DNA from 3 places in the Sanguibacter sp. Z1732 genome. Region 1 is predicted to be linked to each of the others. Evidence: riboswitches for the same ligand, from Rfam matches in the RefSeq annotation. Region 1 holds a riboswitch; each other region holds the start of a gene.
The links. A riboswitch is a leader RNA that binds a small molecule or an ion and turns the genes downstream of it on or off. The one in region 1 is predicted to bind S-adenosylmethionine.
Positions count from the first base shown of each region.

Region 1 (9,447 bases):
CACCCGCCCGATCACCGAGTACTCCGGGTCCATCCCGTTGGAGAAGAAGAAGGACAGGTTGGGTGCGAAGTCGTCGATGTCCATCCCCCGTGCCAGGTAGGACTCCACGTACGTGAACCCGTTGGCCAACGTGAACGCCAACTGGCTGAGCGGGTTCGCCCCGGCCTCGGCGATGTGATAGCCGGAGATCGAGACCGAGTAGAAGTTGCGCACCCCGTTGTCGATGAACCACTGCTGGATGTCGCCCATCATCCGCAGCAGCGAGAACTCGGTGGTGAACAGGCAGGTGTTCTGCCCCTGGTCCTCCTTGAGGATGTCGGCCTGCACGGTGCCGCGCACGTTCGCCAGGGCGTGCCCGCGCAACTCCTCGGCTTCGGCGGCTGAGGGCTCGCGCCCCTCGTCCTGGCGGAAGGCGTCCAGCTGCTGGTCGATGGCGGCATTGAGGAAGAACGCCAGCACGGTGGGTGCCGGCCCGTTAATCGTCATCGACACCGAGGTCGCCGGCGACACCAGGTCGAAGCCGTCGTAGAGAGCCTTCATATCCTCCAGCGAGGCGATCGAGACACCGGAGGTGCCGACCTTGCCGTAGATATCGGGCCGGGCGGCAGGGTCGTGACCGTAGAGGGTGACCGAATCGAACGCGGTGGACAGCCGAGTGGCCGGCTGGCCCTCGGAGAGCAGCTTGAACCGCCGGTTGGTGCGGAAGGGGTCGCCCTCACCGGCGAACATCCGGGTCGGATCCTCATCGGCCCGCTTGAACGCATAGAGCCCGGCGGTGAACGGGAAGCGCCCGGGCAGGTTCTCCCGGCGCCAGAAGCGCACCATGTCCCCGGCGTCGCGGAAGCGCGGCAGTGCCACCCGGGGCACCTTCGTGCCGGACAGGGACTCCCGGGTCAGGCGGGTGGTGATGTCACGCTCGCGCACTCGCACCGTGTGCTCGGTCCCGGAGTAGACCTGCACCGTCGCCGGCCACTGCTGCTGCTGTTCGAGCACCTCGGCCGGCAACGCCCGGCGTGCGTCCTCGGCAAGCCGGGCCACGTCGTCGTGCGCCTTGCCTGCCGCGGACAACTCCTCGAGTGTGAACTCCAGGTGCTGCACCCGGCTGGCCGCATCGGCGTAGGTCTCGGTGTCGGCATGGTAGCCCCGGACCGTTTCGGCGATCTCGGCCAGGTAGCGCACCCGGGCCGCGGGGACCACCGGGGTGATCATCGACGAGTACCGCACGTCGACTCTGGGCAACGCGCCCGCGCCCACCTCCAGTCCGTGTTCGCCGAGCCGGTCGCGCAGCTCCTGGTACAGCGCCGTCACGCCGTCGTCGTTGAAGGTGGCCGCGGAGGTGCCGTAGACGGGCATGTCCTGTGGCTTGGAACCGAAGGCCTCCCGGTTGCGCACCATCTGGCGGCCCACATCGCGCAGCGCATCCATCGCTCCGCGGCGCTCGAACTTGTTGATCGCGACCACGTCGGCGAAGTCGAGCATGTCGATCTTCTCCAGTTGGCTGGCCGCTCCGAACTCCGGCGTCATCACATACAGGGACACATCGGCCAGCGGAACGATGCCCGCGTCACCCTGCCCGATCCCGGGGGTCTCGACGATGATGAGGTCGAAACCCGCCGCTTTGAGGATGTCGAGGACGGCCGGGACCGCCTCGGGCACCTCGCTGTCCCCGCGGGTCGCCATGGACCGGAAGTAGGTCTGCTCACCGCCCAGGGCGTTCATCCGGATCCGGTCGGCCAGCAGCGCACCACCGCCCTTACGCCGCGTGGGGTCGATGGCCAGCACCGCGATGCGTAACCGGTCGCCCTGGTCCACCCGGAAGCGGCGCAGCACCTCATCGGTCAGGGACGACTTGCCCGAACCGCCGGTGCCGGTGATCCCGAGCACCGGGACGGTGCGCCGCCCGGCGGCCTCGACGTACCGGCCTCGGTCGGCCTCGCTGATGCGCCCCAGTTCGGCGCCGGTGACCGCCCGGGCCAGCGCCGTCCGGTCCCCGGCCAGGACGGCGTGGACGTCGGCTCCGCCGAGTTCCCACAGGTCGACGTCGGCCTGTTCGATGACCTGGTTGACCATCCCCGGCAGTCCGAGTCGTTGACCGTCCTCGGGGGAGAAGATCGTCACTCCCGATTCGCGTAGCCGAGTGATCTCCTCGGGCACGATCACGCCGCCCCCGCCGCCGACCACCTTGATGTGGCCGGCGCCGCGTTCGGCGAGCTGGTCGACGAGGTACTCGAAGTACTCCACGTGCCCGCCCTGGTAGGAGGAGACGGCAACGGCCTGGACGTCCTCCTCCAGTGCGGCTTCGGCGACCTCCTGCACCGACCGGTTGTGGCCCAGGTGCACCACCTCGGCGCCCTGGGACTGCATGATCCGGCGCATGATGTTGATCGAGGCGTCGTGCCCGTCGAACAGGCTGGCAGCGGTGACGACGCGGACCGGGTGCTCCGGCACATGCAGGGGTCGTGCTTGTTCGGTCATGGCGTCCTCGGCTCACCGTCGGGTGCGACTACTCCAGATACTAGGACATCCAACTATTCCTCGATAGGGGGTGGCTGCACCTGATCGCCGCCGTCGGCGCGCATCAGGCCCAGCAACTTCGTCAGTTCCCGAACCTGTTCGGGCGGCAGACCGGGTCGGATGAAGACCTCGGCGTTGAGCGCGCTGGTCGCCTCCTCCACGGCCGTCCTCCCGGTAACGGTCAGGGAGGCCAGCACGACCCGGCCGTCGGAGTTGCTGCGCACCCGCTCCACGTAGCCCTGCGCACCAGCCGCTCGACCAGGCTGGTCACGCTGGTCGGGTGCACCTGCAGCAAGGAGCCCATCCGGGACATCGCCATCTCCCCTCCGGCGGCGAACGACAGTAACCGGAGCACCTCGTACCGGGCGAAGGTCAACTCCATCGGGCGCAGGACCGAATCGATGCGCTCGGCCAGCAACTGGTTGACCCGCACGATCGAGGTGACCAGGGCCATGCCGTCGGCGGCTTCAGCCCAGCCGTGCCGGACCCACTGTTGATGGGCCTGATGGATCGGGTCCCGGTCGGCGCGCACGCGACCACCCTACGGCGCAAGCCGAGTGCGTCCCGGGGCGTTGCGGACACCTCACGAGCGTCACGGCGCCAGCCAGACCGGAATCTCAGGGGATGAGACGGGCGGACTTTACTCTTGTGCCTGCCCGGCAGCAGGCCCGTAGTCTGGCTACCGACCATCCAGAGCGGCCGAGAGACCTGGCTCCACGACGCCGCAGCAACCCCCAACGGAAGCCTCCCGCGGGAAGGGTGCTCACGCCAGGACCGATGGAGTTCTTCATGCAGGCATCCCCCGACGGGCGCATCCGATGAGCACGGCTAGCCTTCTTCGTGTGCCCTCCGACCGACCGACCATCTCCTTCGAGCTCTACCCCCCGCGCTCGGAGAAGGGCGAGCGCGCCCTGGTGCGCACCCTCGCGGAACTGGCCGCGGCCCAACCGGACTTCTTCTCCATCACCTACGGCGCGTCCGGCTCCACCCGGGAGACCTCACGGGAGTTGATCCGGCGGGTCGTCACCGAGACCGAGGTCACCCCGATCGCCCACCTGACCTGTGTGGGGGCCTCCGCGGGGGAACTGCGCGGGGTGATCGAGGACCTGCTCGACGAGGGGGTGCGCGACTTCCTCGCCCTGCGCGGGGACCCGCCCGCGGGCGAACCGGACTGGGAGCCGCACCCGCAGGGGCTGACCCGCTCCAGCCAACTGGTGCGCCTGCTGCGGTCCATCGAGGCCGAACGGTTCGGCGATGCCGGTGCCACCACCGGGCAGGTGAACCCGCTGAGCATCTCGGTGGCGACCTATCCCGGCGCACTGCGCGACAAGACCGGTAACCCGGTGGTCGACCCGCGTGACATCGCCGCCCTGGTGGAGAAGCAGGAGGCCGGTGCCGACTTCGCGATCACCCAGATCTTCTACGACGCCGGGCACTACGCCGCGCTGCTGGAACAGGCCCGCTCGGCCGGGGTGCACATCCCGATCCTGCCGGGGGTGATCCCGTTGACCGACCCGCGCCGGCTGCGCAAGCTGCACCAACTCACCGGCGTACGCCCCCCCGAGGGTCTATTGGACACGCTGGATGGAGCTGCCTCCAAGCAGGAGGCCTACCGGCTGGGTCTGCAGGCCACCCGCTCGCTGGTCAACGACATCCTCGCCCTCGGGGCACCCGGCCTGCACGTGTACACCTTCAACACCGCCACGCCGGCACTGGACCTGCTCTACGGGTCCGGGCTGCGCCCCGGTTCCCACCCTGGCCTGAGCCCCGGCGAGGAGCGCCCCCACCCGGCCCCGCCGTCGTCGGCTTGATCTTCAACCGCACCCGAACAGGAAGTCTCATGACACAGCACACCCCGTTCCCCGCCGCCACCATCCTGGGCTACCCCCGGATCGGCCCGGATCGCGAACTCAAACGAGCCGTGGAGTCCTTCTGGGCCGGCCGCACCGACGCCGCCGAACTGACCGCATCCGCACGCGCGCTGCGTGCGGATCTGCGCACCCGCCTGCGTGGCCTGGGTCTGGACGCCCAGGACGCCTCGATCCCCTCCGACTTCACCTTCTATGACCAGGTGCTCTCGGTGGCCGCACAGGTGGGGGCGATCCCGGCGCGGTTCGACGACCTGCGCGATCAGAACGGATCGCTGGACCTGGCCGGCTACTTCACCGTGGCCCGCGGGGAGGGTGACCGGGCACCGCTGGAGATGACCAAGTGGTTCGACTCCAACTATCACTACCTGGTGCCCGAGATCGGCCCGGAGACCGCCTTCGATCTGGTTGAGACCCCCAGCGTGGCAGCGTTCACCGAGGCCGCCGAGGACGGCGTGATCACCCGCCCGGTGCTGGTGGGTCCGATCACGTTCCTGCTGCTGTCCAAGGCCAGTGAGGCGGCCCCGGACGGCTTCAGCCCGCTGGACCGTATCGATGACCTGACCGCGGTGTACGCCCGGTGGCTGGCCGCCTTCGCCGAGGCCGGTGCTCCCTGGGTGCAGCTGGACGAGCCGGGGCTGGTCTCCGACACCTGGCCGATCTCCCGGGCCGAACTCGGCGAACTGGTCTCCCGGGTCTACACCACCCTGGCCGGGGCGAGTGAGCGACCGGCGCTGTTCGTGGCCGCGCCCTACCACCGGCTGGGCAGCGCGTTCACCCCGTTGGCCCGAAGCGGGGTGGAGGCGATCGGACTGGACCTGGTGCGCGGGGACGTCCCCGACGACGTGGCGGGTGCGGACCTGTCCGGGGTGACCCTGGTGGTGGCCGGGCTGGTCGATGGGCACAACGTGTGGCGCACCGACCTGGACGCCGCCCACGAGAAACTCACCGCCCTGCGCGGCGCTGCCGGGCCCGAGGCCACCGTGGCGGTGTCCACCTCCACCTCGCTGTTCCACGTGCCGCACACCGTGGCCGATGAACCCCAGCTGCCCGCGCAGCTGCGGTCCTGGCTGGCGTTCGCCGATGAGAAGGTCGGTGAGGTCCGGGCCCTGGCGGCCGGGCCCGAGCGGGCCGCCGACGCGTTCGAGGCCTCCCGCGCGGTGCGGGCCAATCGGGCCGGCGCCGAGGGGGTCACGGTGCCCGTGGTGCGTGAGCGCACGGGCCGGCTGTCGAAGGCCGACTTCGCGCGCAGCGACTACCCCACCCGGCAGGCCGCCCAGCGGGCGGCGCTGGACCTACCGGAGTTGCCGACGACGACGATCGGGTCGTTCCCGCAGACCGCCGAGGTGCGGCGCGCCCGGGCGAAGGCACGACGCGGCGACATCACCGGAGAGGAGTACCTGGCGGCGATGCGCGCCGAGATCGACCGGGTGATCGCGCTGCAGGAGGAACTGGGCCTGGATGTGTTGGTGCACGGCGAGCCCGAGCGCAACGACATGGTGCAGTACTTCGCCGAGAACCTCGACGGTTTCGCGGTCACCCAGAACGGGTGGGTGCAGTCCTACGGATCCCGGTGCACCCGGCCCTCGATCCTGTGGGGTGACGTGTCCCGGCCCGAACCGATCACGGTGCAGTGGTCCACCTACGCCGCCTCCCGCACGGACAAGCCGGTCAAGGGCATGCTCACCGGTCCGGTGACGATCCTGGCCTGGTCCTTCGTGCGCGATGATCAGCCGCTGGGTGAGACCGCCAACCAGGTGGCCCTGGCGCTGCGCGATGAGGTGGCGGATCTGGAGGCGGCCGGGATCGGGCTGATCCAGGTGGATGAGCCGGCGCTTCGGGAACTGCTGCCGCTGCGCCAGGAAGAACACGAGGACTACCTGGACTGGTCGGTCAACGCGTTCCGGCTGGCTACCGCCGGCGCCGGGGACGCCACCCAGGTGCACACCCACCTGTGCTACTCCGAGTTCGGTGAGGTCATCGGGGCTATCGATGGCCTCGATGCCGACGTGACCTCGGTGGAAGCGGCCCGGTCCAAGATGGAGATCGTCCCGGACATCGCCGACTCCTCCTTCGCCCGGGGGATCGGGCCGGGGGTCTACGACATCCACTCACCCCGGGTGCCCAGCACCGCCGAACTCACCGGACTGCTCCGGATCGCGCTGGGCTCGGTGGACCCGCACCAGTTGTGGGTCAACCCCGACTGCGGGCTGAAGACCCGAGGCTATGAGGAGACCACGGCCTCACTGCGCAATCTGGTGGCCGCGGCCAGGGAGGCGCGCGCGATCGTGCAGGCCTGATCCGGCCGGGGTTCGCACCGGAGCGGCTCCAACCGCACTCCCCGGCGTGCGATCACGGCGAGCAGCGCTAGCGTGGAGGCACGAAGACAACGAGGGAGTGGATGCTATGAAGGGCAAGGTCGGGTTCGTGCTGGGCGCCGCCGTGGGATACCTGTTGGGTACCCGCGCCGGCCAGGAGCACTACGACAAGATCAAGGCGCAGGCCAAGAACGTCTGGGAGAACCCGACGGTGCAGGAAAAGGTCTCGGCTGCGGAGAGCAAGGTCGGGGAGGTCATGCGCGAGCAGGGCTCGCACGTGGCGGGAAAGATCACCGACACGGTCAAGAGCAAGTTCGGCTCCGACTCCTCCGTGGGCTCCGAGGACGTTCAGGCCCCGGCCGAGCCTTACCCGCCGGCACCGCGCCCGCACGACTGAGGTCGTCCAGAGTTCGCCGTGGCTCGCCCGGGCCGGCTGTGCGTCGTCAGCCGGCCGGGCAGGCCGTGACGATCTCGGTGAGCGCGCCCAGTTCCTCCGGGGTCACGCCCAGGCGGTAGGCGTCCTTGATCAGTACCTGCTGGACGGCGTAGGCGCAGTGAAACCGCTCATCGGAGGGCAGCCAGTGCGCGGCATCGGAGGCGCCCTTGTCCTGGTTGGCCGCTCCGTCCACCGCGATGAGGTTCCCCGGGTCATTGGCGAAGGCCAGGGCCACTGACGGCGACCAGGAATCGGCCCCCTTGCTCCACGCATCGGCCAGGGCCACCACGTGGTCGATCTGTACCGCTGAACTGGTGTCCGGGCCGCGTTCGAACTCGATCCGGTGCCCGGTGTAGGGGTCGTGCAGCACACCGGCCACCACCACGCACGGTTGCACCGGGTCGTAGGTGACCTCGGCGAGCCAGTGGGCCAGTTGATCGTTGCGGGTGTCACAGCCGTTGCCGTCCACATCGAACCACGGCGGACCGAAGTGATCGCGGTCATAGCCGGCCAGCATCCGCGGCTCGCCCACCACCGGCAGCCGGGTCAGTGCCTCCGTCGCGGCCTGCACCCGCTCGGGTGGGACCGTCCACGCCGGGGCCGGGGTCACCTGCGCCCACCACGTCGGGGCCACCAGCGCGAACACCACGCACAGCACCGCCACGGCGACGGCGTGCAGCACCCGCCGCACCAGGCCGGGCTCCCACCCCAGCAGTTCCGCCAGTCTGTTCACCACCAGGAGCCTCACAGGGCACACCCGGCCCGGGCCCGCGCCGCCGAGTCTGGTGTGGACCCCGGGATCGCCCCGGGCAACGCTGTGGACACGGGCGCGGCGCCGTCATCGGGAGTGCCCCGGGATACGCAACACTGGTCCCCATGTCCGACCCTTCCCCGCGCAGGACCCAGGTGCGCCGGTGGCGCCGGTACCTGGCCGAGGAGCAGGCCGAGGCCAAGGTCTACCGGGCGTTGGCGCAGCGCCGCAGTGGTGAGGAGGCGCAGATCCTGAACGCCCTCGCCGATGCCGAAGCGCGTCATGCCGCGCATTGGGAGCAACTGCTGGCCGACTACCCCGGCCGCGCCCGCGGCCCTTCGTTGCGGTCACGCCTGTTGATCCTGCTGGCCGGATGGTTCGGCTCGGTCTTCGTGCTCGCCCTGGCCCAGCGTGCCGAGTCGCGTTCGGCCTATGCCGAGGACGACGACGCCACCGACGCCATGGCCGCTGACGAGCGGATCCATGCCGAGGTGGTGCGTTCGCTGGCGGTGCGGGGCCGGGCCAGGATGTCCGGCTCGTTCCGGGCCGCGGTGTTCGGGATGAACGACGGGCTGGTCTCCAACCTTGCTCTGGTGCTGGGGATCGGCGCAGCAGGCACCTCCACGAACGTCATCCTGCTGGCCGGGCTGTCCGGGCTGCTCGCCGGGGCGTTGTCGATGGCGGCGGGGGAGTACGTCTCGGTGCAGTCCCAGCGGGAACTCGTCGATGCCTCCGCCCCGAGCCCGTCGGCCCATACCGTGATCGAGCACCTGGATGTCGACGCCAACGAACTCGCCCTGATCTACCGCGCCCGGGGGATGCCGGAGCAGGAGGCGCAGGCCCGGGCCGCCGAGCGCCTTGCGGTGGCCGACGCGCAACGCCAGCAACCACTCGGGGCCGGCTCGGCACCCGTCGAGCTCGGCTCGGCCCTGGGTGCGGCGGTGGCCAGTTTCTTCTTCTTCGCCACCGGGGCGATCATCCCGGTACTGCCCTACCTGTTCGGGGCCAACGGGCTGTTGGCGGTGCTGCTGGCCGCGCTGCTGGTCGGGGTTGCGCTGGTGGTCACCGGCGCGACCGTGGGCCTGCTGTCCGGATCCTCGCCCTGGCTTCGGGCGCTGCGGCAACTGGGCATCGGGTGGGGTGCGGCAGCGGTCACCTACGCGCTGGGGCTGGCCTTCGGTGCGGTGATCGGCTGAGCGGCCGAAAGGTCCGCTCTCTCAGTCCGGGGGCGCTGCGTCCGCCAGGGCGTTGAGGACCTGGGGGGCCAGGGCCACACCGTCCCCACCCAGGAACTGGGGCGCGCCCCGCATCCCGCGGCGCCGGTCGGCGTCGGGGAGGGCCACCGGGGTGCCGTGGGACAGGATCTGCTCGCCGGGGGTGAGCTGGCGGATCGCGATCGCCGCCACTGCCCCGGGGAACTCCTGGGCGAACTCGGCGTAGATCGCCGGATCGCGCTGACCGTCATCGCCCACCAGCACCCAGCGCACGTGCGGGAACTCGGTGTGCAGCCGCCGCAGAGTGCGCTCCTTGTGCTCCCGGCCGGAACGGAACCAGCCGGTA
Region 1 covers NZ_CP194857.1:1,047,039-1,056,485, reverse strand. The annotation lists gene icmF (fused isobutyryl-CoA mutase/GTPase IcmF) at 1-2,475, opposite strand, end outside; gene ACRRRO_RS05690 (hypothetical protein) at 2,529-2,711, opposite strand; gene ACRRRO_RS05685 (hypothetical protein) at 2,696-3,046, opposite strand; SAM riboswitch class I at 3,198-3,298, shown strand; gene ACRRRO_RS05680 (methylenetetrahydrofolate reductase) at 3,357-4,325, shown strand; gene metE (5-methyltetrahydropteroyltriglutamate--homocysteine S-methyltransferase) at 4,355-6,682, shown strand; gene ACRRRO_RS05670 (YtxH domain-containing protein) at 6,789-7,097, shown strand; gene ACRRRO_RS05665 (HNH endonuclease family protein) at 7,144-7,869, opposite strand; gene ACRRRO_RS05660 (VIT1/CCC1 transporter family protein) at 8,013-9,083, shown strand; gene ACRRRO_RS05655 (phosphatase domain-containing protein) at 9,105-9,447, opposite strand, start outside.

Region 2 (9,447 bases), 2.0 Mb from region 1:
GGCGGCATCGACTGTGACGTTCGGGCGTGCCTCGTAGATCATGCCCACCACGCCCATGGGTACCCGCACCTGCCGCACCCGCAACCCGTTGGGCAACGTGGAACCGTGCAACACCTCTCCCACCGGGTCCGGCAGGGCGGCCAGGTCCCGCAACGCCTCGGCGATCCCCTCGACGCGGCCGGCGTCCAGGGTGAGCCGGTCCAGCAGGCCCGGGCTCATCCCGCCGGCCTCCTCCCGGCGCACGTCCACATCGTTGGCAGCCACGATCCGTTCGGAGGCACCCACCAACGCATCGGCCATCCGGTGCAGCGCGGCGTCCTTGGTGGCCCGGGGTGGCCCGCGCCAGGTCGCGGGCGGCCACCTTCGCGTCGGTGGCCACCTGCTGCACCTGCGCCGTCACGTCCGCAGCGGGCTGCGCCGTCGTCTGAGTCATGCAGCCAAGCCTACGCCGCCGCCGCGCTCCCAGGCCGCGGCCGGTGCGCTGCGGCCGTCGATCCGGGCCCGTCCGCCACGGGAACCGGCGAGGGCTGCCACACCGGTTCCCTCTAGGATCGTGCCTATGGACACCGCGTCGTTCTCCTCCCTGATCGCTTCGGCCCAGGAATACCTGAACCCCAGCGAGGCGGAGGACCGGAAGTCGGGTGATGTCGCAGCCACCCTGGTGACGGCCGCCGGAGCGCGGTACTCAGGGGTGTGCATCGACACCCCGTGCGGAACCGGCTTCTGCGCCGAACACGCCGCTATCGCCGCGATGGTGACGGCCGGAGAGTTCCGTATCGCCCAGATCGTGGCAGTGTGGCGCGATGAGGCCGGCACCCTGCACGTGGTCTCACCGTGCGGACGCTGCCGCGAGTTCATCCGACAGATCGACCCGGCGAACATCGACACCCAGGTGATCCTCGGCCCGGGGCGCTCGGCACCGCTACGCGACCTGTTGCCCGAGAACGACTGGCCGGCCGGACCGCCTGAGAAGGACGGCTCATCGCACCCGCACCGGGGCACGCCGGGAGCGAGCAGGCGTCGCCGCGGGCGTGACCGGAGCCGTCGCCGGCGTACGCAGCCCGAGTTCGGTCAGCGCCGGCAGCAGGTCCTGGGCCAGAGCCACCACATCGGTGGGTACCGAGGCCGGCACCACGGTGAACCCGTCGGCTCCGCCGGCCCGGACCCACGCGTTCCAGAGCGTGGCGAGGTCCTCGGCGGTCCCGATGGTGCGCAGAGCCGGCAGCCCGGAAGGCAATTCCAGTGAGGACAGCAGGTCCCAGCGTGCCTGTGCGCTGGCCCGATCGGCGGAGATCACCGTGTGCACATCGACCAACACCTTGACGTCACCGGTGTGCCCGGCCCCACTCGATTGCCGCTTCACGGATCGCAGCCCGGGCGGCACGGGCCTCCTCCAGGGTTGCCACCGACAGCCGTGCCACGTCAGCGCGCGCCGCAGCCAGCTCGGCGTCCACACCGTTGCGCACCGGTACCACCACCAGTGGACGGACCGGTTCGCGAACCACATCATCCACGGTGCGCTTGCGGGGGGCGGCCACCGGCGCGTCCAGCACCGCATCCACCGTGCGCGCACCGGTGCCCTGGGCGGTGGCGCCCTGCTCGAGCTGCCAGCCCGCGCGCTGGGCACTGGCCCGGTGCACCGAGGCGATGGCACCAGCGACGTGTTCGGGGCGCGTGATGCCCAGCGGAACTGTGGCCACCAGGGCGGCCCGGGTGGTGTGCCGGGCAAGGCGGGAGGTAGCCAGCGCCCCGTCCAGCCAGGCGTCCCGGCGCCGCTTACCACCGAGCCGGAATGTCTCATCCAGCGAGATCAGGTCCACCCCGCCCCGGTCGGCGAGGGAGGCCAGGCCGGCCAGGCGGCCCATGATGAATTGCTCGGTCTCGGCGTTGCGCTCGCGCTGCCAGTCCCGGGGCGCGCCGGCATTGGACAGATCCAATCCGACCAGGGACGCGGTCTCGTTCACAGATGCAGGTACAGCAGACATGGGGTGCTCACTCTCGGTGCAAGAAAGGGCTCAACATTGCTGCCTCAGCGCGGGTCGCACGCCCGGTGTGTCACGCATCGGGCTCAGGTGCGCACCGACCGGCTGAGGGGTGGCGCCGAGGGGCCGTCAGAGGGCCCGAGGCTGCCGGTTGAGGTGTCGGCTCAGGCCGACATGAAGCAGCAACACATCGCACACATCACACAGGAGACGTGGCGTCGCTGGTACGCAAGGGTCCTGTCGGTGTGCATCGCTGTCTTCATCCTTCTGTCTGCACCGCGGGGAGCGGTGATGCGCTTGCCGGGGGCCATGTGGCCCGCGGCCAGGTCATCTCCCGGAGCACCCCGCCGCGCGGGGGGTTGCCGGTCAGCAAGCCGGGACTTGGCGCTGACGCTCTGAACCTGGGATCAACCTATGAGTCGGATAGTTGCCGTGTCAACTATCTTGCCGTGTCAACTACCTAAGGGCTGCGCATTCGGTCGCCACGACGCGGTCCCAGTCCGAGACGCCGGAGCGCGCCGTCGGCTGATGCGACCGCCTCGCCGGCCTCAGTCGGTGCGGTCCAGCACCACCAGGTCATCCCGGTGCACCACCGCGCGGGCACTATCCGGGCCGAACTGCTCCCGCATCTGCACCGAGGTGCGGCCCAGACGCGCAGGGAGTTCCTCAGCGCTGTAGGAGGCCAAGCCTCGAGCCACCACCCGGCCGGCTGGATCCAGCACGTCGATCGGGTCGCCGGCGTCGAACTCCCCCGTCACGTCCACCACGCCGGCCGCCAGCAGCGACTTCTTCCCGGCAGTGATCGCCTGCACCGCACCCTCGTCGACGCTGATCGAACCTCCGGTGTGCGCGGCGTGGGCCAGCCACAGCCGCCGGGCATTGGTGCGCCGTCGGGCCGGCTCGAACCAGGTGCCCACGTCCTCACCGGACAACACGGCCCCGGCATTGTGTGCCGCGGTCACCACCACCGGGATCCCGGCGCCGGAGGCGATCGCGGCGGACTCCAACTTCGAGACCATGCCCCCGGTGCCCACCGCCCCGCCTCGTGCGGTGACCTCGATGCCCTCCAGGTCTCGTCGGTCCCGCACGCGTGCGATCCGCCGGGCACCGGGCAGCCGGGGCGAGCGATCGTACAGGGCGTCGACGTCGGTGAGCAGCACCAGGGCGTCGGCTTTGGACAGGTGCGAGACCAGAGCGGCCAGCCGGTCATTGTCACCGAACTTGATCTCCTGGGTGGCCACGGCGTCGTTCTCGTTGATCACCGGCACCACTCCCAGCGCCAGCAGTCGTTCGACGTTGCGCTGGACGTTGCGGTGATGTGCCCGGCGCACCACGTCCTCCACGGTGAGCAGCACCTGGCCGACGGTGAGCCCGTGGGCACCGAACGCGCGCGTGTAGTGCGCCATCAAGAGCCCTTGCCCGACGCTGGCCGCGGCCTGGGCGGTTGCCAGGTCCCGGGGCCGGCCGCTGAGCCCGAGGACGCCCAGCGCTGAGGCGATGGCCCCGGAGGAGACCAGCACCACCTGCCCACCCGCGGCTCGGCGACCGGCCAGGACCTCGACGAGCGCGGTGAGCTTGTGTACATCCAGCCGCCCAGCCGCGTCGGTGAGCGAGGAGGAGCCGATCTTGACCACGACTCGTCGGGCGCGACCGGGGTCCCCCAGTTCACGCCGGTCCGTCACGGTCTTGGTCACGGCACCATTGTGGCGCACCCGATCACGATTCGGACGGGACCGTCCATGTACTGGGCGCCCCGGGCCCCGTTCGGTGCGCGCCGATGAGGTGACCTCACTGCTCCCGGTCGATCCACAACTCCTCGCGAGCGGCAGCCTTGGCGTCCATCCGGTTGTGGAACTCCTCGCGTTTCTCCGCCCGAGTAGGCCGCTGCCGCTCCTCCAGACGCACGTCGGAGCCGCGAGCGCCCAGGAGTTCGGGGCCGGTCATCATGGTCGGCTCCCAGTCGAAGACCACGCCCTCGGGGCCGTCACCGATCACGACCTCCGCACCCGGGGTGGCGCCCGCTTCGAACAGCGCCTCCTCCACTCCCAGGCGGGCCAGCCGGTCGGCGAGGTAACCCACGGCCTCATCGTTGGCGAAGTCGGTCTGGCGCACCCAACGCTCTGGTTTGGTTCCGGTGATCAGAAAGTACTCGTGGTCACTCCTGCGCCGGGTGACAGCGAACCCGGTTTCGTCCACCGCGCGGGGGCGCAGCACCGTCGGGGTTGGCTCCGGCGGTGGGGCGGCATCGCGGGCCTGTTGCACGATCTCGGCCAGTCTGAAGGACAGCGGCCGAAGGCCCTTGCGCGCTACCGCGGAGACCTCGAACACCTCCAGGCCACGGGCCTCCAGGTCGGGCCGCACCAGATCGGCCAGGTCCTGGGCCTCGGGCACGTCCACCTTGTTCAGCACCACCAACCGGGGGCGCTGCGCCAGCGGCACCCGGCCACCTTCGATTCCGACGTCGGCACTGTAGGCATCCAGTTCCGCCTCGATCGCGTCCAGATCGCTGATCGGGTCCCGGTTCGGCTCCAGGGTGGCGCAGTCCAGCACATGGACGATCACGGCACACCGCTCGATGTGTCGCAGGAACTCCAGGCCCAAGCCCCTGCCCTGGGAGGCGCCGGGGATCAACCCGGGCACGTCGGCCATCGTGAACCGGGCCTGTCCGGCCTGGACCACTCCCAGGTTCGGTACCAGAGTGGTGAACGGGTAGTCGGCGATCTTGGGCCGCGCCGCGCTCATCGCCGCGATCAGGGAGGACTTGCCCGCCGAGGGGAAGCCGACCAGAGCCACATCGGCCACGGTCTTGAGTTCCAGTACCAGGTCCCGCTCCTGCCCGGGTTCCCCGAGCAGGGCGAATCCGGGAGCCTTGCGTTTGCGCGAGGCCAGGGCGGCATTGCCGAGCCCGCCGTTACCCCCGGCCGCGGCGACGTACTCGGTGCCGTGGCCGACCAGGTCGGCCAGGATCTCGCCCTTGGCGGTCTTGACCACGGTGCCGTCGGGGACAGCGAGGACCAGGTGCTCACCCTTCTTGCCGGTGCGGTTGTCCCCCATCCCCTGGGTGCCGTTGCCGGCGCGGCGGTGCGGAGAGTGGTGGTAGTCCAGCAGCGTGGTGACCTGGCTGTCCACCCGCAGGATCACGTCACCGCCAGGTCCGCCGTTGGCGCCATCTGGGCCCCCCAGAGGCTTGAACTTCTCCCGGTGCACCGACACGCAGCCGTTGCCGCCGTCACCGCCGCGAACGTGCAGCATCACGTGGTCGACGAAACTGGCCATCACGACCCTCCTGGCGGTGGTTGTGGATCGGGCGCCGGAACCGGCTGGGAATACGAAAGCGGGGGCGCCCCGACGCTAGCCGGTGCGCCCCCGCCGATGTCGAATCTCAGGCGTCCACAAGCGTGACGTCGACGACCTTGCGGCCCCGCCGGCTTCCGAACTGAACCTGTCCTGCGGACAGCGCGTAGAGGGTGTCGTCCCTACCGCGAGCCACGTTGATGCCGGGGTGGAACTTGGTGCCGCGCTGCCGCACCAGGATCTCACCGGCCTTGACGTCCTGCCCACCGAACCGCTTGACTCCCAGCCGCTGTGCGTTGGAGTCGCGGCCGTTCCGGGTAGAGCTCGCGCCCTTCTTCGTTGCCATGACGTACCTGCTTCCTGGGAGTGTTAGGCGATGCCGGTGACCTTCAGGCGGGTCAACTTCTGGCGATGACCGGCCCGACGGCGATAACGGGTCTTGTTCTTGTACTTACCGATCGTGATCTTCGGGCCCTTCTCGTCCCGGACGATCTCGGCGGAGACTGTCACCTTGGCCAGTGCGTCGGCGTCGGTGGTCACCTTCTCGCCGTCCACCACCAGCACGGGGGTGAGTTCCACGGAGTCGCCCGCGCCACCGGAGAGCCGGTCCACGACCACGATGTCACCCACGGACACCTTCTCCTGCCGGCCACCGGCCTTGACGATCGCGTACACCACGTTTGCTCATTCCTTCTCGCGGACAACATCTGAGGTCCTTCGAGGCTGGATATCTGCAGCCGGCCCCGGCACGAAGCGGGCGGGCACACGAGGATCACAGCGCATGCGAAGGGTTGCGGCGCACGAGGCACCGACGCCCAAGGTTACGCGAACGGGGCAGTGCGAGCAAACCCCACGCCCTGTGATGTGGGCCTCTGACTGTGAGGTTCACCGCTCCGGGCCCACCGGGCACCAGCACACGGGGCAGCGCCACGCAATGGGCTGGTCTGCCCTTTGCTGTGGGGCCGGTTCGGCACTGCCGGGCGCTAATCTTGGCGGGCGATGCCTGACTCAACGATGGATCCGCTGCGCCCTCCGGTGCTGCCGGCTCACTACCCGCGCACGACGACGCAACTGCTGTTGGCACTTCCCGGTGACCCCTTCGTGCACGCCCGGGAGCGGGTGGCACGGGCCTGGCAGGCCCTGTCCGAACTGATCGAGTTCCTCCCGGCCGAGCAGGGCAGACTCCGCGAGGAGTTCACCAATCTGAGGCGGCAGCTCGAGCAGTTCGAGATCCACGCCCGGAACTGGCGCATCGACGGGGACCAGTTGCGTACCGTGCGCCGCCACCCGCCGCCCCCCTGGGGTGAGGAACGGGTGCGGGGCGGAGCGCCGGTAGCATCCGAGCCGGCGCCGCACCATCACCAGGACGAGCCGGTGTTCGGTTTCGCCGCCACCCTGGTGACGGTGCGCGATCACCTGGCGGTCACCGCTGGGGCGCTGACCGGCACCAAGGTCGGAGCGATGGGCACCCTGCACGCGCTGTACCTGGCCGGCCGCGTCGTGTACGGCGCCGACGCCGCCTTCCATCTTGCCGCGATGTTCACCGCGGCCGTGTGGGACTTCGAGCGTCCGGGGATGCCACCGCTGCCCTCGGCTGCGGGCCGGATCGAGTTGCGCTCCTCGCCGCGGGCGATCCCGCAGACCCGCTGGGCCCGCTACGCCCGGTTGATGTTCCTGCAGAACCGGGTGGAACTGACCACTGACGCCGGTCACGAGGTGATCGGCGGGTCCGAACCGATCGCCTTCCTCATGCACGTGGCGCCACCGACGCCGGGCACCGCCGAGTTCCTGGCCGATCCGGCCCAGAGGTATCTGCCGGTCGACCGGTTCGAGGACCTGGGGATGATCCACTTCTGTAGCGCGGACGGCTACTCCCTGGGTGCGGTGGCTGTGGCGGATTGGCTGGCCCAGCCCGGCGTGGTGGTCGGCCAACCCGAATGGACGTCCCTGGCCCCGGTTGAGTTGTCGGTGCACTCCCAGGTGGTCTGGGCACTGGAGGCCGGCGGGTTCGTGGCCGGTGCTGCGGTGCTCAGGGCACCGATGCGTCGGGGCGTAACCCATCCCCCGCTCCACCCCAGTATCGCCGCACGCTCGCGCCGCTCACGGGCTGCTGCCAACGCTGCCGACGCCCCTGGGTCCGGCCCCACCGGGCCAGACCCGCACCCAGGGGTGCACCTGCTGCGTCCTGCCCCGCACCTGCAGCCCTACCTGGGGCAGGCTGCGAGCCGGAAGCAGGCCGCCCGGCGCCGCACGCGGAACCGGCTCGAGGTCGGGCCCGCCTCGCCGTTGCAGCCGTGGCTGCAGTATCTGGCCGCACCGGCGATCGTGATCGCCGGCCTGGGCTTGGCGTTGTCCGACTCGGCCGGTTGGGTGGTGACCATCAGCATGCTGGTCGCCATGCTGGCGGTGATCGAACCGTGGGCGTGGTGGGCCGGCCAGTGGCTGTTGGACCGCGACTGGCGACGGATGGTCGCGGTGTACAGGCCGGGTGGCTCCCCCGAGGCGACCAGGCAGTTCGCCCAGCGGGCAGAGTTGCGCTTCGACGGCGCGAACATCGGAGTGCGCGGAGCCGGTGGGCATGAGGCGTGGCTCGCCGCCGGTTCCGATCAGGACCTCGGCGTGGTCACGTTGGTGCGCCTCACACACGAAGGTCACACATGGGCTTTCGCCTTCGCCGATCGCTTGGAGCGGTGGCGCCTGGTGCTCCCCGCACCCGAGTGGGCCCCCGGCGGGGACGTGGAAGGCCTGGCAGCGTTCGCACGGCGCGCCGGGCTGGACCTGGCCGATGCGCACACACCACCGCGCCGGCTGGGCGAACCCACGTTCAGCGGTAGGGGTGCCGACTCCGTGCGCCGGTCCAGGGGCCCCTACACCCGGGCGATGCTGTGGCCGATGTGGTGGGCGCTGGGGGTCTTCCTGGTCACCATCGCCGCTTCCGGTTCCACGCACCAGGTGTTCCTGCTGACCGTGGCGCTACTGGCCGGTGGCCCGGTGGTGGTCCGTCGCGTGGCGCGCACCTGGTTACAGGGTCGATCCCGTGGGAGCGCGCCGGGGCGCATGAAGACGACGAACGGCTCGAGAGGCCGGTAACCCAGCCAGTCCGGACCCGATGGCGTGGGTCAGTCCCGGGCGATGGTCGTCATCGGCCGGGACTGCCCGGGTTCACACAGCCAGGCTGGTTCAGGTGCTCGGCGTCGGGTGAGCAGCCTCAGGCTCTGCGGCCGGTACCTCCGGTACCTGCGCTCCGTCCGACTCACTACCGCCGGCGGCCTGCTCACCCTTGTCCGCCTCGTCAGCGGAACCGCCGGGCTCGGCCGCGACGGACTCGGCGGTCGCTGCGGGCTGGCCAACCTCAGTGGGCTGGTCAGCCTCGTCGGGCTGGTCAACCTCAGTGGGCTGGTCAGCCTCGTCCGGTTGACCCGGTTCACCCGCGTGGCCCGCCTCGTCAGACCCACCCGACTCATCCGCTATGTCGGACGTCTCAGCCTTCTCGGACCCGTCATCGTCGGACTTCGCGGACTGGTCGGACTTGTGGTCATCGTCCTCAGCGGACTCGTCGGACTTGTCGTCGACGGACTCCGCGGACGCGCCGGCCTCATCGGTTCTCCCGGTCTCGGCCTCCTTGGCGTCCTGCTCGGCGTGAGCGGTCGCTGCTGCAGCGGCGATATTGGCCAGCGCAGCGCGCACCTGAGCCCGCTGCTGCTCGTCCGGAGCGGAATCCCCGCGGCCGCTCTTGCCCTTTCCGCCCCGCCGGGAACGCTCGTCGGGGTCCACGGGGTCAGCGTGTATCTGGTACCCGCGACCGTTGCAGTGCTCACAACTGTCGCTGAACGCCTCCAGCAGCCCCTGGCCGATCCGTTTGCGGGTCATCTGCACCAGGCCGAGCGAGGTCACCTCGGCCACCTGGTGTCGGGTGCGATCCCGACCCAGGCACTCCACCAGCCGGCGCAGCACCAGGTCCCGGTTGGCCTCGAGCACCATGTCGATGAAGTCGATCACGATGATCCCGCCGATATCGCGCAGCCGCAGTTGGCGCACGATCTCCTCGGCGGCCTCGAGGTTGTTGCGGGTGACCGTTTCCTCCAGGGTCCCGCCAGTACCGGTGAACTTGCCGGTGTTGACGTCCACCACGGTCATCGCCTCGGTGTCATCGATCACGAGGGAACCGCCC
Region 2 covers NZ_CP194857.1:3,007,640-3,017,086, reverse strand. The annotation lists partial or broken gene ACRRRO_RS15835 (glutamate-5-semialdehyde dehydrogenase) at 1-433, opposite strand, end outside; gene ACRRRO_RS15830 (hypothetical protein) at 430-699, opposite strand; partial or broken gene ACRRRO_RS15825 (hypothetical protein) at 662-817, shown strand; gene ACRRRO_RS15820 (hypothetical protein) at 980-1,363, opposite strand; gene ACRRRO_RS15815 (hypothetical protein) at 1,326-1,985, opposite strand; SAM riboswitch class IV at 2,271-2,384, opposite strand; gene proB (glutamate 5-kinase) at 2,531-3,676, opposite strand; gene obgE (GTPase ObgE) at 3,771-5,258, opposite strand; gene rpmA (50S ribosomal protein L27) at 5,365-5,622, opposite strand; gene rplU (50S ribosomal protein L21) at 5,646-5,954, opposite strand; gene ACRRRO_RS15790 (hypothetical protein) at 6,276-8,366, shown strand; gene ACRRRO_RS15785 (Rne/Rng family ribonuclease) at 8,457-9,447, opposite strand, start outside.
Region 2: it holds a riboswitch for S-adenosylmethionine, as region 1 does, so the genes downstream of both, ACRRRO_RS15815 (hypothetical protein) here and ACRRRO_RS05680 (methylenetetrahydrofolate reductase) in region 1, are expected to answer to the same signal.

Region 3 (9,447 bases), 100 kb from region 1:
CAGGGATCGGCGTGCTGGGCCATGCGGGTGACTCTAGCGACGCACGGGGCGCCAACCGTCACGCACCGGCAGTTGCGGAGTTGAGCGGGCTCAGCGTGGCCGGCGGAGTTGATCGCCGGCCCAGTCCAGGACGGCTTGGGTGTACTCGGTCCGGACGGGTTCGGCGGACAACGCCAGGTCGTGCCGACCGCCCTCGAACTGGTGCACCCGCACATGCGCGCCCAGGAGCGGGGCGGAGCGTGTCATGTCCTCCACCCCCAGCACCGCATCGGTGCCGGCCAGGTCTTCGGTGCTCGGGCGCGTGGGATGTCCGGAGGCGCCGCTGGTGCACACCAGCACCGGCGCGGTGATGTCCAGACCGCGCCGCACCCGGTGCTGCGCCCGGACCACCGAGGCGAGCCAACCGGCGCGCACCGGGAAGGCCGCGAGCGGCTTCCAGTCAAGGTTGTAGTCGAACTCGCCATCGGATTCGGCGTGCACGCTGCGCCCGTAGGCCTCACCCAGGGTGCTGACCACCAGGTCCGGGGCGACCCGGCCCAGGATCGTCACCAGCGGCCGCAGGAGGCGGCGCGCCGGTGCCGGCCGGTTGAGGTCGAACCACGGACTGTTCAGCACCACCGCGTCGATCAGGGCGGGGTTGCGGTCGGCGTACAGCGCGGCCATCAGACCGCCGGTGGAGTGGCCCACCAGCACCACCTGACGCACCCCGGTGGCGCGGATGATACGCACCGCGGCGGTGATCTCCTCGGCGTGCACCTTAATCCCGCTGGACCAGCCGGGCCGGCGCCCGTCTCGGATGGAGCGGCCGTGGTCCCGCAGGTCAAGGGCGTAGAAGTGATAACCACGCGCGGCCCAGGCAGCCCCGTGCTCGGACTGGAAGAAGTAATCGGCGAACCCGTGCAGATACAGCACCGCCGCCTCAGGGTGACGGCGACGCTCCGGTGGCCCCGCCCGGTGGCGCACCAGGGTGGCAACCGGGGTTCCGCGGCTGTCGGGACGCAGGCTGAGCGTGCGCGCCCGCCAGGGTTCTCCGAGGACGTCGGGCGCCCAGGTGCCCCCATCACGGGAGGCGCCGTCGTCGTCGGCCGGGTGCGTGGGATCGGGAGAGGTGCTCACCATCCCATCCTCACACCGGAGCCGCGGGCGGGTGGTGAGTACGCTGGTTCCAGTCGAGGTGAGCCCGCACGCGGACGCGGTGTCGACGAGTGCCGCAGTGAAACCCGAGGAGGACATAACGCATGAGTGCTGTCGCGATCCTGGGGGCCGGCATCATGGCCTCCGCCCTGACCGTGCCGCTGACCCGCAACGGGCATCGGGTCCACCTGGTGGGCACCCACCTGGACACCGAGATCATCGACTCCATCCAGCGCACCGGAGTGCACCCGCACCTGGAGATCGCGTTACCGGAGGGGGTCACGACCTTCCAGTTGGAGCAGGCGCGGGAGGCGTTCGAGGGGGCCGAGGTGGCCATCAGCGGGGTGAACTCCTTCGGGGTGGCCTGGGCCGGACAGCAACTGAGCGCTCTGCTGCGGCCCGGGATGCGGGTGCTCTCGATCACCAAGGGCATGGACGCCGATGAGGCGGGGAACCTGCGCATCCTCCCCGAGGTGCTGATGGAGCAGGTGGGCGCCGAGTTGTCCGGACAGGTGACGTGGTCGGCGATCGTGGGACCCTCCATCGCCGGGGAGGTCGCGGTGGAGCACGACACCGCCGTAGTGCTCACCGGAACCGATCAGGAGTCCCTGGACTCCTTGGCGCGCATGTTCCGCACCGACTCCTATCACGTGTGGACGTCCACCGACTTCATCGGGCATGAGGTCGGCGCCGCCACCAAGAACGTCTACGCCTTCGCGGCCGGGTTCATGGAGGGGCTGCTCGACGCCGCCGGCAAGGGCGCCGCGCAATACCGCCGGTACAACTACGGAGCCGCGGTCTTCGCCCAGGGCACCAGGGAGATGCTGCGGTTCATCGAACTACTCGGCGGAGACCGGGAGACCACCACCGGCCTTGCCGGTGTGGGAGACATGTTCGTCACCTCGATGGGGGGACGCAACGTGCGGGCCGGTCGCTACGTGGGATCGGGGGTGCCGTTCTCGGAGGTGCGCGACCAGCACATGAAGGGCGTCACCTTGGAGGGGGTGGCCGCGATCGAGGTGATCGGGGCGGCGATCGAGAAGCTCACCGAGCGCGAGGTGATCGGTGCGCAGGAGTTCCCGCTGCTGCGCCACCTGTACGGGATCATCGCCAACGATGAGCCCCTGGAGATGCCGTTCGAGGACTTCTTCGGCGGGATGCGCTGACGCGCAGCCGCGGGCTGGCGTGCGCTGCGGACTGGCGTGCGCTGCCGGTTGACGTGCGCCGCTGGGCTGGCGTGCAGCAGGCGTCGTGCACTGGCGGCGTCCTGCGTCGCCGGCGTCGTGCACTGCGGTCGTCGTCCACTACGGACGTCTTGCAGTGTGGGACGGACCGGAATCGACGTCGGCCCGCCCGGTGCCGGGACGTAGCCTGGCGCAGGACCATCCAGAGCAGCCGAGAGATCTGGCTCGACGACGCTGCAGCAACCCCCGCGGACGCGGACGGTGCTACCGCCAGGAACGATGGAGGCAGCCATGAGCGATCCACAACCTCGATGTTCCCTGCCCGAGGGTGTGGGACCGGCCACCGTGGGCGTGCGCGGGGGCCAGCAGCGCACCGAGTTCGGCGAGATCGCCGAGCCGATGTTCCTCACCCAGGGCTACGCCTACGAACGGGCCGCCGACGCCGAGGCGGCCTTCGCAGGTGAACTCGACATCTTCACCTACTCCCGCTACTCCAACCCCACCGTTGCCGCATTCGAGGAGCGGATGCGCCTGCTGGAGCGAGCGGAGGCCTGCTACGCCACCGCCAGCGGGATGTCCGCGCTGTTCGCCGCGATCGCCCCGCTGGTGGAACAGGGCGGGCGGATCGTGGCCGGCAGGGCGCTGTTCGGGTCCACCTTCGTGGTGCTGGACCAGATCATGGGCCAGTGGGGGGTCAGCACCGACTACGTCGACGCCCACCGGATCGAGGACTGGGAGCGGGCCCTGGCCACCCCGGCTGACCTGGTGCTGTTCGAGACCCCCTCGAACCCGATGATGGACCTGGTCGACATCGCTGCGGTTTCACGGCTGGCCCACCGCGCCGGTGCGCTGGTGATCGTGGACAACGTGTTCGCCACCCCGGTGCTGCAGCGGCCGCTGGAACTCGGCGCCGACCTCATCGTGTACTCGGCTACCAAGCACATCGACGGGCAGGGCCGGGTGATGGGCGGGGCGGTGCTGGGCCCGCGCGAGATCATCTGCGGCCCGGTGCAGGACTTCATTCGCAACACCGGGCCCACCCTCAGCCCGTTCAATGCCTGGGTGCTCCTGAAGGGCTTGGAGACGCTCGCCCTGCGGGTGCGGGCCCAGAGCGCCGCGGCGTGGGAGTTGGCGACATGGCTGGAGGGGCATCCCGGGGTGGCCTCGGTGCGGTACCCGCTCCTGGACTCCCACCCCCAGCAGGTGTTGGCCAAGGAGCAGATGAGCGGCGGTGGGACCGTGGTCACCTTCGATGTGGCCACCGATGGCGCCGGTGCTGCCGAGCGGGTCAAGGAGCGCACCTTCGCGGTCCTGGACGCCCTGCGGATCGTGGACCTGTCCAACAACCTGGGCGATGTGAAGTCGATGGCCACCCATCCGTCCACGACGACGCATCGCAAACTGGGTGCGGCCGGTCAGGCCGCGATCGGAGTCACCCCTGCCACCGTGCGGCTGTCGGTGGGCCTGGAGGACGTGCCCGATCTGCGCGCCGACCTCGACCAGGCCCTGCGCTGACGTCGCGGCAGATGCCCTGATCTCGGGTTCGAGGTGGCGCGCGATCACGGTGGATGCCGCGAAGTCAGCGGGCTCCCGGGTCAGACGACGCCGTAGAGGCGGTCGCCGGCGTCGCCCAGGCCGGGCACGATGTAGGCCTTCTCGTTCAGGCCCTCGTCCACCGCGGCGGTCACGATCGTCACGTCCGCGCGGTCTCCCACAGCCTCCTCCACCGCGCCGAGCCCTTCGGGTGCGGCGAGCAGACAGATTGCGGTCACGTCGCGGGCACCGCGTTCGAACAGGTACTCGATCGAGGCCACCAGGGTGCCGCCGGTCGCCAGCATCGGATCCAGCACGAAGCACTGCCGCCCGGTGAGGTCATCGGGCAGCCGGTTGGCGTAGGTGATCGCCTCCAGGGTGTCCTCATCGCGCTGCAGGCCCAGGAACCCGACCTCCGCGGTGGGCAGCAGCCGGGTCATCCCCTCCAGCATGCCCAGTCCGGCGCGCAGGATGGGCACCACGATCGGCTGTGGATCGGCCATCCTGGTGCCGATGGTGGAGGTGACCGGGGTGGAGATCCGCACCGGCTCGGTGCTCACCTCCCGGGTGGCCTCATAGGCCAGCAGGGTCACCAGTTCCTCGGTGAGTTGGCGGAACGTGGGAGACGGCGTGCGCTCATCCCGCAGGGCGGTGAGTTTGTGGGCGATCAGTGGGTGCTCGACTACGTGCAGGCGCATGACGCCCCAACCTACCGACCAGGCACACTGGCCACCATGACAACGGGCCCTCAGGAACCAGGTTCGGATCACACCGGCACCGCTCCGACCGCGGGTGCAGGTGCCGACCGCAGTCGTGGTGGTGGCGCCGACCGCGGCGGGGCGGACGGCAGGCGTGCGGGTGGTGCCGACCGCGGCGATGGGGGGGCGGAGGGCAGGCGTGCGGGTGGTGCCGACCGCGGCGATGGGGGGGCGGACGGCAGGCGTGGTGGTGGTGCCGACCGCGGCGATGGGGGTACCGACCGCAGGCGTGGTGGTGGTGCCCACCGCAGTCGTGGGGGTGCGGGCGGCAGCCGCAGCCCGCGCGCCGATCCCACTGCCGACCCCGCCGCCGATCCATCCATTCCCCGGCCCGGCGATGCGGCCGCGATGCGCCTGGCCCTGCGCGAGGCAGCCACGGCCGGCGCCGCCGGTGACGTGCCGATCGGGGCGGTGGTGCTCGACCCCGAGGGTGAGGTGATCGCGCCGTCGGGCACAACGCCAGGGAGGCCAGTGCCGACCCGACGGCACACGCCGAGATCCTCGCCCTGCGCGCGGCCGGGAGGGCGATGGGCAACTGGCGCCTGACCGGGTGCACGCTGGTGGTGACGCTCGAGCCGTGCGCGATGTGCGCCGGGGCGGCGGTGCTGGCCCGGGTGGCCCGGGTGGTGCTGGGGGCCTGGGACCCCAAGGCGGGCGCGTGCGGATCCACCCGTGACATCGTTCGCGACTCCAGATTGCCGCACCGAACGGAGGTGACCGGTGACGTGCTCGGCCCCGAGTGCGCGCAACTGCTGCGGGACTTCTTCGCCGAGCGACGCTGAGCGGCCCGCTTTCCAGAGGCGACCAGGGGAGCCGGTCCGGTCCGCTACAAGGGTGCCGGTAACGCTGCCACCAGCGCCGTGAGTGTCTCGGAGGTGCCGGCGTGCACCAGCACGTCGGCGAGCGCGTCGCCCCGGGTGCTGCCGCGGTTCACGATCGCCACCGGTTGTCCGTTCCTGGCGGCGTGCCGCACGAACCGCAGACCCGACATCACCGTCAGGGACGAGCCGAGCACCACCAACGCCTCGGCGTCGTCGACCATCGCATAGGCGCGGGCGACCCGGTCCTTGGGGACGTTCTCCCCGAAGTAGACGATGTCGGGTTTGAGGATCCCACCGCACACCGGGCAGGGCAGCACGCGGAAGCCCTCGGTGGCCTCGATCACCGCGTCGGCATCCGGGGCGATCTCCACGTCGGCGACGCTGACCTCATCGGCGAAACCCGGGTTGAGTTCCTCCAGTTCGCGGTGCAACTGGGTGCGGGTCATCCGATGGCCGCAGGTGAGGCAGATGACGGCGTCGTAGTGACCGTGCAGGTCGATCACCCGCTTGGAGCCGGCCGCCTGGTGCAGCAGGTCCACATTCTGGGTGATCACGCCGTTGACCAGTCCGGTGGCCTCCAGGGCGGCCAGTGCCCGGTGCCCACGGTTCGGTTCGGTGGTGCGCACGTGCCGCCAGCCCACGTGGTTGCGGGCCCAGTAGTGGCGGCGGAAGCCATGGTCGGACACGAACTGCTGGTAGGTCATCGGTGTCCGGGGCGGGGAGTCCGGTCCCCGGTAGTCGGGGATTCCGGAGTCGGTCGACATCCCCGCACCGGTCAGAGCGGTCCACTGCCTGCCGCGCAGCAGGTCCACCAGTTCATCCGTCAAGTCGCTCACGCCAGAAGCCTACGGCTGCGGGGCGGTGAGTGAGGTGCCGGGTGCTCGCCGTGCGCAAGGAAGGGCTCGGCGATATCGTCCACCAGACGGCCATGGCACGGAGGCGACGGAGGCGGGTCATGATCTCCCCTGACATCTCTCGACGACACCTCCTCGGACTGGGTCTGGGGCTCGGGGCGGGCACAGCGCTGGGGCTGGCTGGGTGTGCGCCCGCCACGTCCAACCCGAACGACGGTCCGACGCTGCCCCCCGCGGACGGTCCGATCCGGTTGACGTACTGGTCCTGGCTGAAGGACCTGCAGGTGGTCTGCGACATCTGGAACGAGGCCAACCCGGACGTGCAGGTGGAGGCGGTCTGGATCCAGGGCGGCAACGCCGGGGGGTACCAGAAGCTCTTCTCCGCCCTCGCCTCCGGCGGCGGCCCGGACATCGGGCAGGTGGAGTTCCGCCAGATCCCCGCGTTCCTGCTGGTCAACGGCCTGGTGGAGATCGGCCGGTACGGCATGGGCGAGGTCACCGACCGGTACGACGAGGCCCTGATCAACCAGATCACCTTCAACGACGGAATGTTCGGGGTGCCCCAGGACTCGGGCCCGGTGGGCTTCTACTACCGCCACGACCTGTTCGACTCCATCGGCGCGCAACCACCGGGCACCTGGGAGGAGTGGTTGGAACTGGCCCGCGAGGTCCGCGCCACCGGGGCGTACCTGGAGGCCTTCGACGTCGGGGACACCTCTCCGTTCGCCGCCTACGCCACCCAGGCGGGAGCGAACTGGTGGCAGATCGACGGCGATTCCTGGGTGGTGAACATGACCGATGAGGCCACCCTGGAGGTCGCGGACTTCTTCGACCGTGCCGTGGACGAGGACCTGCTGCACACCGGCTTCGGCCCCTACTCCCCGGGATGGTTCGCCGCGGCCGGCAACGATCAGATCTTCGCGGCCACCGGCGCCTCGTGGGCCGATGCCCTGATCCAGGGGGTGGCCGCCACCGAGGGGCTGTGGCACGTGGCCCCGATGCCGGCCTGGGCGCAGGGCTTCGGGTCGACCTACCTCGGTGGGTCCACCGCGGCGGTGATGGCCAATACGCGCTACCCGGCCGAGGCGCTGGACTTCTGCATCTGGATGACCACATCCGAGGAGGGGATCGACGCGATGATCGAGCACTGCGGCATCGGCTGGTCGCCGTCTCCGGACTTCATCGGTTCCTCCCGGAGGGAGCCGTCGGAGTTCTTCGGCGGGCAGAACTACAACGAGGAGGTCTTCGTGCCGGCCGCCGATCAGCAGAACCTGGAGTGGACCTGGGCACCGACGACGCAGCGCGTCTTCGACATTCTCGGTGACGGGTTCCGGCGCAAACTGACCGCGGGGCAGAGTTTCGTGACGTCGATGCACGAGGCCGAGGAAGCCACCGTGAAGGTCCTCGCCGATACCGGCCTGAATGTGAGGTCGGCATGAAGCGCGCCGAACCGGGGCGTACCGGGCCGGGCGGATCTGCCACCGCAACCGGGAATCGCCCGAGCAGGCGCGAGGACGCGGCCGGCGAGCGGAGCGCCGGTGCGCGCCCGGCCCGTGGTGGCAGAACCCACCGCAACGCCCAGATGCGGCGCGCGCCGTGGTTGTTGCTGACCCCGTTCGTGGTGGTGTTCTTCTTCGCGTTCCTGCTCCCGATCGCCTACGCGGTGGTGCAAAGCTTCGTTCGGGTGGAGCGCCAGGGCCTGTTCGGGGAGGAGGGCATCACCTCCACCTTCGCCGGGGTGGGCAACTACGCGGCGGCCCTGGAGAACGCCGAGTTCGTCGCCTCGATCGGGCGGGTGCTGCTGTTCGGCGCGGTGCAGGTGCCGGTGATGATCGTGTTCGCCACGGTGCTGGCGCTGCTGCTGGAGACCGCCTCGGCGAGATGGCCGGCCTTCTTCCGGGCCACGTACTTCATGCCCTACGGGGTGCCGGGGGTGATCGCCACCATCCTGTGGTCCTTCCTGTACCTGCCGGGCCTGAGCCCGATCGTGGACGTGGCCGAGGCGGTGGGGATCTCCATCGACTTCCTGGGGCCCGGGGTGGTGTTGTGGTCCATCGCGAACATCGTGACCTGGACCTACACCGGCTACAACATGCTCATCATCGTCGCCCAGCTCAAATCCATCCCGGGCGATATCTACGAGGCGGCGCGCATGGACGGCGCCGGTACCTGGCGGATCGCCGGGTCCATCCAGCTGCCGCTGATCCGGCCGGCGCTGATGCTCGCCACCGTCTTCTCCATCATCGGCACCCTGCAACTCTTCGCCGAACCTCAGGTGCTGCAGAGCGTCTCCCCGGCGATCAACAACGACTACACCCCGAACCTGTCGGCGTACAACTCCGCGTTCAACTACAACGACTACGGGGTGGCGGCGGCCCAGTCAGTCATCATCGCGCTGGCGGCATTCGTGCTGTCCTTCACCTTCCTACGCCTGGTGAACCGGAAGGAGAAGCTCTGATGACCGCGCTCGCCCCGACCTCCGCGCGCACCGCCCGGCGCCAGGACCGCGCCAAGAACAAGGCCAAGCCCGGCGGCACCCCGCAGTCGCGCATCATCGTCACCGGCCTGCTCGTGGTGGCGGCGCTGTACTTCCTGGTCCCGGTCTACTGGGTGGTCGTGGCGGCCACGAAGAGCACCGATGACCTGTTCGCTACCAACGGGTTCTGGTTCGCCGAGAACATCAACCTGCTGTCCAACATCACCCAGGTGCTCACCTATGACGGCGGCATCTTCGTGCGCTGGTTCGCGAACTCGGTCTTCTACTCCGGTGTCGGTGGTCTGATCGCCACCTACTTCGCCGCCGCCGGTGGGTATGCCCTGGGCAAGTACCTCTTCCCGGGCCGGGAACTGGTGTTCGGGATCGTGCTCGGTGGGGTGCTGGTGCCGGCGACGGCCACGGCGTTGCCCCTGTTCCTGCTGTTCAGCCAACTGGGGATGGCCAACACCTACGCGAGTGTGCTCATCCCCTCGCTGGTCTCTCCGTTCGGGCTGTTCCTGTGCCGGATCTACTCCACGGCCACGGTGCCGGACTCCCTGATGGAGGCCGCCCGGATGGACGGTGCGGGGGAACTGCGGATCTTCCACGTGATCGGGCTGCGGGCGATGGTGCCGGCACTGGTCACCGTGTTCCTGTTCCAACTCGTGGGGATCTGGAACAACTACT
Region 3 covers NZ_CP194857.1:943,783-953,229, reverse strand. The annotation lists gene ACRRRO_RS05155 (hypothetical protein) at 1-23, opposite strand, end outside; gene ACRRRO_RS05150 (alpha/beta fold hydrolase) at 91-1,116, opposite strand; gene ACRRRO_RS05145 (NAD(P)H-dependent glycerol-3-phosphate dehydrogenase) at 1,239-2,300, shown strand; SAM riboswitch class I at 2,514-2,604, shown strand; gene ACRRRO_RS05140 (O-succinylhomoserine sulfhydrylase) at 2,610-3,833, shown strand; gene upp (uracil phosphoribosyltransferase) at 3,914-4,549, opposite strand; partial or broken gene tadA (tRNA adenosine(34) deaminase TadA) at 4,958-5,391, shown strand; gene ACRRRO_RS05125 (NAD-dependent protein deacetylase) at 5,436-6,266, opposite strand; gene ACRRRO_RS05120 (ABC transporter substrate-binding protein) at 6,386-7,723, shown strand; gene ACRRRO_RS05115 (carbohydrate ABC transporter permease) at 7,867-8,742, shown strand; gene ACRRRO_RS05110 (carbohydrate ABC transporter permease) at 8,742-9,447, shown strand, end outside.
Region 3: it holds a riboswitch for S-adenosylmethionine, as region 1 does, so the genes downstream of both, ACRRRO_RS05140 (O-succinylhomoserine sulfhydrylase) here and ACRRRO_RS05680 (methylenetetrahydrofolate reductase) in region 1, are expected to answer to the same signal.